Regions from separate parts of the Paraburkholderia sp. BL18I3N2 genome, predicted to be linked through region 2. Evidence: riboswitches for the same ligand, from Rfam matches in the RefSeq annotation. Region 2 holds a riboswitch; the other holds the start of a gene.
The links. A riboswitch is a leader RNA that binds a small molecule or an ion and turns the genes downstream of it on or off. The one in region 2 is predicted to bind thiamine pyrophosphate.

Region 1: it holds a riboswitch for thiamine pyrophosphate, as region 2 does, so the genes downstream of both, thiC (phosphomethylpyrimidine synthase ThiC) here and B0G75_RS32640 (FAD-dependent oxidoreductase) in region 2, are expected to answer to the same signal.

The regions. Positions count from the first base shown of each region.
Region 1 covers NZ_PVNC01000007.1:99,559-104,690, reverse strand. Annotated here, with positions in the region: gene B0G75_RS20265 (L-lactate permease) at 1-356, opposite strand, end outside; gene B0G75_RS20260 (hypothetical protein) at 693-1,187, opposite strand; gene B0G75_RS20255 (glycine zipper 2TM domain-containing protein) at 1,341-1,553, opposite strand; gene thiC (phosphomethylpyrimidine synthase ThiC) at 1,809-3,740, opposite strand; TPP riboswitch at 3,834-3,952, opposite strand; gene B0G75_RS20245 (GreA/GreB family elongation factor) at 4,104-4,514, opposite strand; gene B0G75_RS20240 (thioredoxin family protein) at 4,954-5,132, shown strand, end outside.
Region 2 covers NZ_PVNC01000019.1:80,322-85,453, reverse strand. Annotated here, with positions in the region: gene thiE (thiamine phosphate synthase) at 1-497, opposite strand, end outside; gene B0G75_RS32650 (thiazole synthase) at 494-1,309, opposite strand; gene thiS (sulfur carrier protein ThiS) at 1,382-1,579, opposite strand; gene B0G75_RS32640 (FAD-dependent oxidoreductase) at 1,661-2,791, opposite strand; TPP riboswitch at 3,008-3,131, opposite strand; gene B0G75_RS32635 (ABC transporter ATP-binding protein/permease) at 3,513-5,132, shown strand, end outside.

The DNA.
Region 1 (5,132 bases), on a different contig from region 2:
ACTAGCACCACGCGCCGGTCGTTCGGCAGGTTGTCGATCATCCACATGCGAAAGGCCGCGAAGCGGCCCGAACGTTGCGAGATGTTGTAAAGCAGGATCGCCGCGAACACGATCCACATGACCGGCCAGCAGGCGAACACGGCGCCGGCGACCACCGAGTCGACCGCGAGGCCCACCGGAAATTGCCAGACAAAGATCGCCACGATCAAACCGACGATCAACCCTGCGAGCGATGCCTGCCACGCCGGCCGGCGTGCCCAGCCGAGCAGAAGCAGCACGACGACGATCGGCAACGCCGCGACGAGGAACGATGGCAATAGCGAATTGCCGACAGGAGTGAGTAGTTGGTGAAACATCACGTCTCCTTCATTGTTGTTCGGACTCGACGCGGCACCACGCACTCCGGAGCGCGTCGCTATGGCATGACGGATGAGTGTCGCCAGCACGCGGGAGCGGCCGGGAGCGCTTTTTTAAACGGATACTGCATGTGGCTTACCAAGCATAGAACCCAGCCGGGCCGCGTCAAGAAGGGAAACTACGGGCGAAGCGGATCGGCGCCGGGAGCGCGGCTTGCGCGGGCCGTTGACGCGGCACGCAGCGCGCGATGTCGCGCGGGCACCGCACGGCACCGCGGGACTCTGCTGTGCAAGCGCATCGTGTGAAGATCAGGAGGTTGAACGGCGTAGGTGGCGTTAGTGCCAATGGCCATGGCCGCCCCATCCGCCGCCGTGGCCACCCCAATAACCACCGAATCCGACGCCGATCGACACCGACGGTCCATACCAACCCGGATAGCCGTAGTAGGCCGGGTAGACCGGTGGCGGATAGTAAACGGGCGCGGGTGCGACATACACGGGCGGGGCGGCGACCGCGTATGTCGGCGGCGAGGTTGCCTGACCTGTCTGCGCTTGTTGCGACTGCTGTGGTTGCTGTTGAGCCGCTGAGTAGTCGTCTTGCCCGACCGGGACTGCCTGTTGCGTTCCCGCTGCGGGGACCGCCGTCGCGTAATACGGCGAATAGCCCGCCGGATAGTAACCGTACGGGTAATAGCAGCCGGAGAGCGTGAGCAAACAGACCGCGCCGCCGAGCGCGATGCCTGCTTGCGAGAGACGTGGAAAAGACTGGGAAAAGCGCAGCGGCAACCGCTGACCGATCGCACACGCCGTGTTGATGAGGCGGGACTTCATGACGCGCTCCTGGTTGAATCGAACGCCGCAATCAGGGCGTCACGTCATGAGCTTACGCCGCCTCTGGGCCAACAGGATTGCAAAACCGTAACGGCTTATTTCGCCTCGTTGCAGCCGGTGTCGCGACCTGTTGCCGTACGCTTCATTTGTCGATTACTTGCCCACCTCATGACCAATGACGCCGCCCGCCGCCGCGCCGCCGAGCGTCGACAGCGCATTGCCGCCGATCGCCGCGCCCGCCGCGCCGCCCAGACCCGCGCCGATTGCCGTGTCGCGCCCCTGACGGCTCATGCCCTCACATGCGGAAAGGCTCACCAGGATGGCCGCGATGGCCGCAAACGTACCGATTTGACGTATCGATTTCATGATGTCGACTCCAGTAGTTATGGTCGGCAGTAAGCACCGCCCCTGCATTTGATGGTATCGCCGCATCCTGTATCCAGATGTGTGCGCTTGTCAGCGAACCGACGGTTTCGTAATCAAATGTTGTTCTTCATCTAGCACGCGGCGTGCCCGGGTCGCGCAAACGCAAAAGCCCGCCAGTGGCGGGCTTCGTTGCTGCAAGGAGAGGCTTGGCGGATCGGGTGGCGTAATGACGACGCCCGATCCGCGAGTCGAACCTTACTGCCGCTGATAAATCTCAGCGCCTTTCTTCATGAACTCGATCGACTTCACTTCCATGCCTTTCTTCAATGCTTCGTCGTCGGTGACGCCTTGTTGCGCGGCGAACTCGCGCACGTCCTGCGTGATCTTCATCGAGCAGAAGTGCGGGCCGCACATCGAGCAGAAATGCGCGACCTTTGCCGAATCCTTGGGCAGCGTTTCGTCGTGGAATTCGCGCGCCTTGTCCGGATCGAGACCGAGGTTGAACTGGTCTTCCCAACGGAATTCGAAGCGCGCCTTGGAGAGCGCGTTGTCACGCACCTGCGCGCCCGGATGGCCCTTCGCCAGATCGGCGGCGTGCGCGGCCAGCTTGTACGTGATGATGCCGGTCTTGACGTCGTCCTTGTTCGGCAGCCCGAGGTGTTCCTTCGGCGTGACGTAGCAGAGCATGGCCGTGCCGAACCAGCCGATCATCGCCGCGCCAATGCCCGACGTGATGTGGTCGTAGCCCGGAGCGATGTCGGTCGTCAACGGTCCCAGCGTGTAGAACGGCGCTTCGTCACACCATTCCAGTTGCAGGTCCATGTTCTCCTTGATCAACTGCATCGGCACGTGGCCGGGGCCTTCGATCATGGTCTGCACGTCGTGCTTCCACGCGATCTGCGTGAGTTCGCCGAGCGTTTTCAGTTCGCCGAGCTGCGCTTCGTCGTTGGCGTCGTAGATCGAGCCGGGACGCAGGCCGTCGCCGAGCGAGAAGGCCACGTCATACGCCTTCATGATTTCGCAGATGTCTTCGAAATGCTCGTACAGGAAGCTTTCCTTGTGATGCGCGAGGCACCACTTCGCCATGATCGAGCCGCCGCGCGAGACGATGCCCGTCATGCGCTTGGCCGTGAGCGGCACGTATTGCAGACGCACGCCCGCGTGAATCGTGAAGTAATCGACGCCTTGCTCGGCCTGTTCGATCAGCGTGTCGCGGAAGATTTCCCACGTCAGGTCTTCGGCCTTGCCGTTGACCTTTTCCAGCGCCTGGTAAATCGGCACCGTGCCGATCGGCACCGGCGAATTGCGGATGATCCACTCGCGCGTTTCGTGGATATGCTTGCCGGTCGACAGATCCATCACCGTATCGCCGCCCCAGCGGATCGCCCACGTCATCTTGTCGACTTCCTCGCCGATGGAGGACGTCACCGCCGAGTTCCCGATGTTCGCATTCACCTTCACGAGGAAGTTGCGGCCGATGATCATCGGTTCGCTTTCCGGGTGATTGATGTTGTTCGGGATGATCGCGCGGCCGCGCGCCACTTCTTCGCGCACGAATTCCGGGGTGATCGCCGTGAGGCCGTTCGGGCCGAACGCGCTCGCGCCGAATGCCTGGCCCGGGTGCTGGCGGCCCATCATCGCCGCGAGCTTTTCGCCGTTCGGGCCGCTCGTTTTGAGGCTTTCCAGATACTCGGCACGGCGCTGGTTCTCGCGAATCGCGATGTATTCCATTTCCGGCGTGATGATGCCTTTCCGCGCGTAGTGCATCTGCGAGACGTTCTTGCCGGCGATCGCGCGGCGCGGCGTGCGATGCAGGCCCTTGAAGCGCAGATCGGCGGTGGCCGTGTCGGCTGCGCGCTCGCGGCTGAAGTCGCTCGACAGACCCGTCAGCGCTTCGGTGTCGCCGCGCTCTTCGATCCAGGCCTGGCGCAGTGCGGGCAAACCGGCGCGGATGTCGATCTTCGCTTCCGGATCGGAGTAAGGGCCCGACGTGTCGTAGACATAGACCGGCGGATTTTTTTCGCCACCGAAGCTGTCGGGCGTATCGGCCTGCGAGATTTCGCGCATCGGCACGCGGATGTCGGCACGCGAGCCGGTCACGTAGACCTTGCGGGAATTCGGCAGCGGCGCGACAGCGGCTTCGTCGACGTGAGCGTCGGCGGAAAGGAACTTCGGATTGGCGTTCATCTGTATCTCCTATGCAAAGCTATATGGGGCGGCTAAGCAGGAGACGAGACGGAAGTAGTCGGAATTCGCGAGAGATGAGGCGATAAGGCTTGGGTGCGAAATCCGTACGCTTCCCTGCGCTGGCATTATCCAGATCAGGTTCAAAGGGTATTTCTCACCCACGCAGCACGGACCTCCGACCTCCGTGCGACGCAGGACCCCCGCGTTAGCAGCGCACACGATACACCGGCCGCCCGCTGCTTGGCAACCCATCTAGAAAATTCGAATGACGGAAATAGCAGCAGGCCGCTACGCGCTTCTGTGGATCGACGGGGCAGCCGGAGATGATGCCGAAAAAATTACGCGTGACGTGCGGGGCGTTGCTTACAACGTGAAATCGTCGGCGGCTTCGGGCTGAAACAGGATCTTTTCCAGCTTCAGCACTTTCTCCGTGCCGCTCGGCGGCGTGAAGCGGATGCGCTCGCCGCGTTTGGCGCCGAGCAAGGCGATGCCGGCGGGCGAGAACACATTCAGGCGGCCGTGCGCGAAGTCCGCATTGGGCGGATAGACGACGGTCCAGGTCATCTCCTCGCCGCTAGTTTCGTCGACCAGCGTGGCTTGTGAGTTCATCGTGACGACGTTGGCCGGAATCTCGCGCGAATCGACGATCACGGCGCGTTCCAGCACGTCGTCGAGCATGTCTTGCAAATGCGCTTGCGCGCCGGCTCTGGCAGCGTGTTTCTCGAGACGGGCGACGTCGAGTTCGGTGAGATAACAGGTTTTCGTCTTTTTCACGACGGGTACTCCAATTCGATCTACATTTGAGGAAACAGCGTGCGGATGAGATCGGCCCGGAGCCCGGCAACGCGGCTCAGGCAATGGAGCGAGCAGCGTTAGATCGGGCGCCGGGCGGCGTGGAGCGGGAGCGTTCGGGACGGCTCGCCGGCGCGACGCGGCATGAGTTCCGCGCGCGCGCAGCCGGTTGCGCGACGGGGGCGCAAGCGGAAGAAGGCACGGGAAGTCGGAAAGCGCATCGAGGTAGCCGGCGGGTAACGAAAGAGAGTGAAGAGGACGCCGCCATTCATCTGACTGAACGCGCGCAATAGAAAGGCTAATGTTAGCACGCGAGTCGTGCATCGCCCGGCGTCTTCGCGCTTCAGGAAAAAAGTTGGAACGGGCTGTCATAACCGGGCGTGCGGTTCGACAAACGTGCAGATCCTGATTGGAGCACGCCATGCAAACCGCCGGACCCCGCCGAGACGATCGGCGCTTCACTCGAAGCATCGCGCTCGCTGTCGCGCTGACCACGCTTGTGACCAGCGGTCTCGCGGACGCGGCCGGCGCCATCTGCAGCGCGCATAGCCCGGCGCATCGCGTGGCGCTGGTCGAGCTGTACAGCAGTGAAGGCTGCAA
Region 2 (5,132 bases):
CAGCGCGGGAACGCCTGCGGCGGCGCGTCGGGCAAGCCGGCTAGACGCGGGAAATGGCTGAGATCGGCGGGAAAGGCGTCGTCGGTACGGCTTTCATCGCCGTCGCGCCAGGCCAGCGCCAGCACCAGCGCGTCATGCGGGTCGAAACCGCAGTCGAGGAACGCCGCCAGCGCGGCAATCCAGTCTTCCGCCAGATGGCCTTCGAGACGGTATTTTTCGCCGCCCAGATGCAACGTGGCCTTGTCCTCGGCGGCTTCGATCACGCCGGCGCCCCGCACCAGCCAGCGCGCCACCTGCTCACCATGCTGCTGCGCGTCGGCGATCACGATCAGATCGCCGCCGTTCGGTTCGTCCGGCGCGGTCAGGCAGATGCGCCACGGCGCGTGGGTCGGCGGCCAGTCGCCGAGCCGGGCGCGGATGCGCTCGGCGGCTTCGGTGAGTTCGTCGGCGGGCGGCCAGAAAAGGTCGCGGTCCTTCAATGTCAAAGTCTGCGTCATACGGCGCTCCCGTCTTGATGCCAGAACGGCATGCCGACCACCGGCGTGCTCGCGTGCGCGCTTTCGCGCTCGGCCATCGGTCCCGCCAGAAAAGCCTGGCGGCCCGCTTCGACACCCAGCGCGAAGGCGCGCGCCATCGCGTCGGGGTGGGTCGCCTGCGACACAGCCGTGTTCAGCAGCACGCCGTCGAAACCCCATTCCATCACCTGCGCCGCGTGCGACGGCACACCGAGACCGGCGTCGACGATCAGCGGCACGTCCGGCAGACGCTCCCGCAACACACGCAGCCCATAGGGGTTGATCACGCCCTTGCCGGTGCCGATCGGCGCGCCCCACGGCATCAGCGCTTCGCAGCCGGCGTCCAGCAGACGGCGGCCGATCACCAGGTCTTCGGTGCAATACGGCAGCACCTTGAAGCCGTCCTTGATCAGTTGCGCGGCCGCTTCGATCAGACCGACCGGGTCGGGCTGCAGCGTGTAGTCATCGCCGATCAGTTCGAGCTTGATCCACTCGGTCTCGAAGATTTCGCGCGCCATATGCGCGGTCGTCACCGCCTCGCCGACGGTCAGGCAGCCGGCCGTGTTCGGCAGCAGCGGCACGCCATGGCGCTTCAGCAGATCGAAGAAGCCGGCTTCCGCGCCGCCCTCGTTCATCTGCCGGCGCAGCGCGACGGTCACCATGCCGGGCCGCGCGGCGTCGATGGAATCGGACAGCGATTGCAGCGACGGGTAGCGCGAGGTGCCGAGCAGCACGCGGCTCGCGAAGGTCTGGCCGTAGAGCGTGAGCGCGTCGGCGGTTTGGGGGGAAGTCATTTGCATAATCCTGTTTGTCTCCAGCAATCCTGTCTCCGGCAATCCGGTGTTCCCGCAGTGCGCGGCGGACGTTCAGCCGCCGGCCACGGGTTGCACGACATCGAGCTTGTCGCCCGCTTGCAGCGCGCGCGCCGCATGCTGGGCGCGCGCCACGAAGTCGCCGTTCAGCGCGACCGCAAACGGCGGACGTGCGCCGAACGCGGTGAGCGCGTCGGCGACGGTCGCGCCTTCGGGCAGCGACAACGGCTTCTGATTGATATGAATGTCCATGGTGTTCGAATACGTTTCAGTCGATGGCGAAAGCGGCGTGACGTGCAGTGCTCGTCTGCGCAATGACGAGTCGCGCAACGCTCATGCCGGCTCCCGCGCGGAATCCAGTTGAAAGAGCTCGCTCCAGCGCGCGTCGCGCTGCCAGTCGGCGAAGGCATCGGCGTCGCCGATGCGCCCGTCGAGCAGCGCCGCGGCGAAGCGCACGGCTTCGTCGGCGACTTCGGGCACGATCATGTAGCCGTGCCGGTACAGGCCGTTCACGCGCAATGTCTGCGCGCCGTCCCACAGCAAGGCCGGACGGTGGTCCGGCAAAGTTGGGCGGCACTGCGAATTCAGTTCGAGGATGCGTGCCTCGCCGAAGCCGGGATGCACGGAAAACGCCGCGCTCAGCAGTTCGAGCGCGGAGCGCACGCTGACCGGCGACATGTCCTCGCCTTCCACTTCGGTCGCGCCGATCACGTAGAGATCGTCCTGCTTCGGCGCGATGTAGAGCGGATAGCGTGGATGCAGCAGCCGCACCGGCCGCGTCAGCTTGATACCGGGCGCATGCACGCGCGCGACTTCGCCACGAATGCCGCGCAGCGTGGGCAGCACGGGCTTCGCGCCGAGGCCGCGGCAGTCGATCGTGATACGCGCGGGCGGCAGCGCACGCTCGTCGACCGGCGTATTCCAGTGCGTGTCGACGCCGCGTTGCGCGATACCCGCGGCCAGCGCTGTGAGCACCTGGCGGTTATCCAGTTGGCCTTCACGTGGCAGCAGCCAACCTTGGCTAAAGCGGCCCGCCAAAGCAGGCTCGGCGGCGCCGAGCTGCGCGCCTGCCAGCGTGACGAAACCGCCGTCCAGCAGTTCAGCGGGCGCATTCGAACGCACCCGGCGTTCGAACAGCGGCGCTTCGGTTCGATCCGAGTGATGCCACACGACCAGCGTGCCATTGCGTTGATAAAACACGGGCTCGGGCAACTCGGCCAGCACTTGCGGCCACGTTTCGAGCGAACTCGCGCCGAGGCGCGTGATCAGCAGTTCTGCGCTGGCGGCTTCCGCGAGCGGTGCCAGCATCGCCGCGGCGACCCACGCGGCCGATTGCGTACCGGCGGCATCGCCACGCTCATAAAGCGCCACGCGATGCCCCTGTCCGGCGAGACGCCACGCCACAAGCCGCCCGCACAGGCCACCGCCGAGCACGGCGAAATCGGGTTGTGCAGAACGCGTCATCGCGCACACTCCGTTTCAGGACGGCAAGCAAAGCTGAAGCACGGCGCGCCGAAGGCGGCGTGACGAAGAGCAAAACACATATCTGAAGAATAGGCGGTCATCGAGTCCTTTCCGTACGGCAACACAACGCACGTACCCAGGACGAAACCGGCGGGTGAGGCCGGCCGGACAATGCGCGATCCAATGACGGACGCTGCCCGGCGGGGAATGGAAGACTGGCTGCTTCCGGAAACTTCCCGCGCCGGTATTACCCGGATCGGGTGCAAAGGGTGTCTCTCAGCCTCGCCGCTGCGCCATGAAAATCATGCCGCCTGTGCGCGAAGCACCCCTGTTTCGTCGAAGGTCATTAGACCATAAAAGGCGCGGCGCCCGCAAACCAGCGGCTGGCCGCGTCGCGCGCGATTTGATCCGGCACCATCTTTGACGTTATCAATGCGGCCGACGGCGGCGCTCTGGCACAATGCCAGCACAGGATGCCGCACGAGCGCGGCGCGGGCGGCACGCCGTCCCGCCATCCTCGCAGCGGCACCGGCGCGGGACCTCGCAGCGCAAATTAATTTTCGCTTAAGGGCTTCACGCCAGAATCTGACGCTCACCCGGGCGGGCGTTCGTCGAGCACGACGCCCGGGCATGTACCGCAAACCCGCCGCAGGGCAGCCCGCCGACGGGCTCGCCCAAAATGGGTCAGCCCCGAATGGGCCAGCACTACTTCAGGATGCTCATGACACCGAATACCTCTGCCACCCCCGTGCTGCCGCCGGACGAAAAAGTCTCCGCCTGGAGCCTGATCAAACCCTACTGGGTTTCCGAAGAACGAAAAACGGCATGGGGCCTCCTCATCGCGATCATCGTGATGAATCTGCTCGTGGTGTGGATCAACGTACGGCTGAACCGCTGGAGCGCCGACTTCTACAACGCGCTGCAAACCAAGAATGTGCACGACTTCCCCCACCTGCTGATGGTGTTCTCGGGGCTCGCGTTCGGCTTCATCATTCTCGCGGTGTACGGCCGTTATCTGCGCCAGATGCTCGGCTTCCGCTGGCGCCAGTGGCTGACCACGCGCTATCTGAACGAGTGGCTGAAGGACAGCGCGTTCTACCGCATCGAGCGCGACCGCCTCGCCGACAACCCCGACCAGCGGATCAGCGACGACCTGCAGTCGTTCGCCACCAGCACGCTCTCGCTGACGCTCGACCTGCTGTCCACCGTCGTCACGCTGGTGTCGTTCATCACCATCCTGTGGTCGCTGGCCGGCGCGCTGACCATTTCGCTCGGCGGCATGCCGATCGAGATTCCCGGCTACATGGTGTGGGCCGCGGCGCTCTACGCCGTGGTTGGCTCGCTGATCATCCAGAAGGTCGGCCATCCGCTCGTGCCGATCAATTACCAGGCGCAGAAAGTCGAGGCGGATTTCCGTTTCGGCCTGATCCGTCTGCGTGAAAATGCCGAGCAGATCGCGTTCTACAACGGCATGGACACCGAGAAAGCGAACGCGCACTCGCTGTTCGGCCGCATCCGCGACAACTGGTGGCAGGTGATGAAGTACACCAAGCGGCTCACTTTCGTACTGAGCTTCTATGGTCAGATCGCGATCATCTTCCCGCTGGTGGTCGCCGCGCCGCGCTACTTTGCCGGCGCCTTCACGTTCGGCGTGCTGATGCAGATTTCCAGCGCCTTCGGCACCGTCAGCGATTCGTTCTCGTGGTTCATCAACAGTTACGGCACCTTGGTCGAATGGCGCGCTACCGTGAACCGGTTGCGTGAATTCAAGCGCGTCGTGCATGCACCGCGTCTGAAGGAATCGGTCTCGCCAGCTACCGCGCATGGCGGCATCAATCTGCATTTCGTCGACGAAGACAAGCTCTCCACCGATGGCCTCAAGCTCGCCCTGCCTAACGGCAACCCGCTGTCGCGCATTCGCGATGTGGCGATTCAGCCGGGCTCGCGCTGGCTGGTGCGCGGTCCGTCGGGTTCGGGCAAGAGCACGCTGATGCGCGCGCTCGCCGGCTTGTGGCCGTTCGGCGATGGCTCGATCGATGCCCCGGTCAACGCCCGCATGATGTTCATTCCGCAGGTCAGCTACATGCCGATCGGCACGCTCAAAGCGGCGCTCGCTTATCCGTCGGCCGCCGGCACCTACACCGACGACGAATGCCGCGAAGCGCTCATCGTCTGCCATCTGTCGGAATACGCGGACCGCCTGCAGGAATCGGGACACTGGACTCGTATTCTGTCGCCGGGCGAGCAACAGCGCCTCGCCGCCGCGCGCGTGCTGCTGCACAAGCCCGACTATCTGTTCCTCGACGAAGCCACCAGTGCGCTCGACGCGGAAAACGAAGCG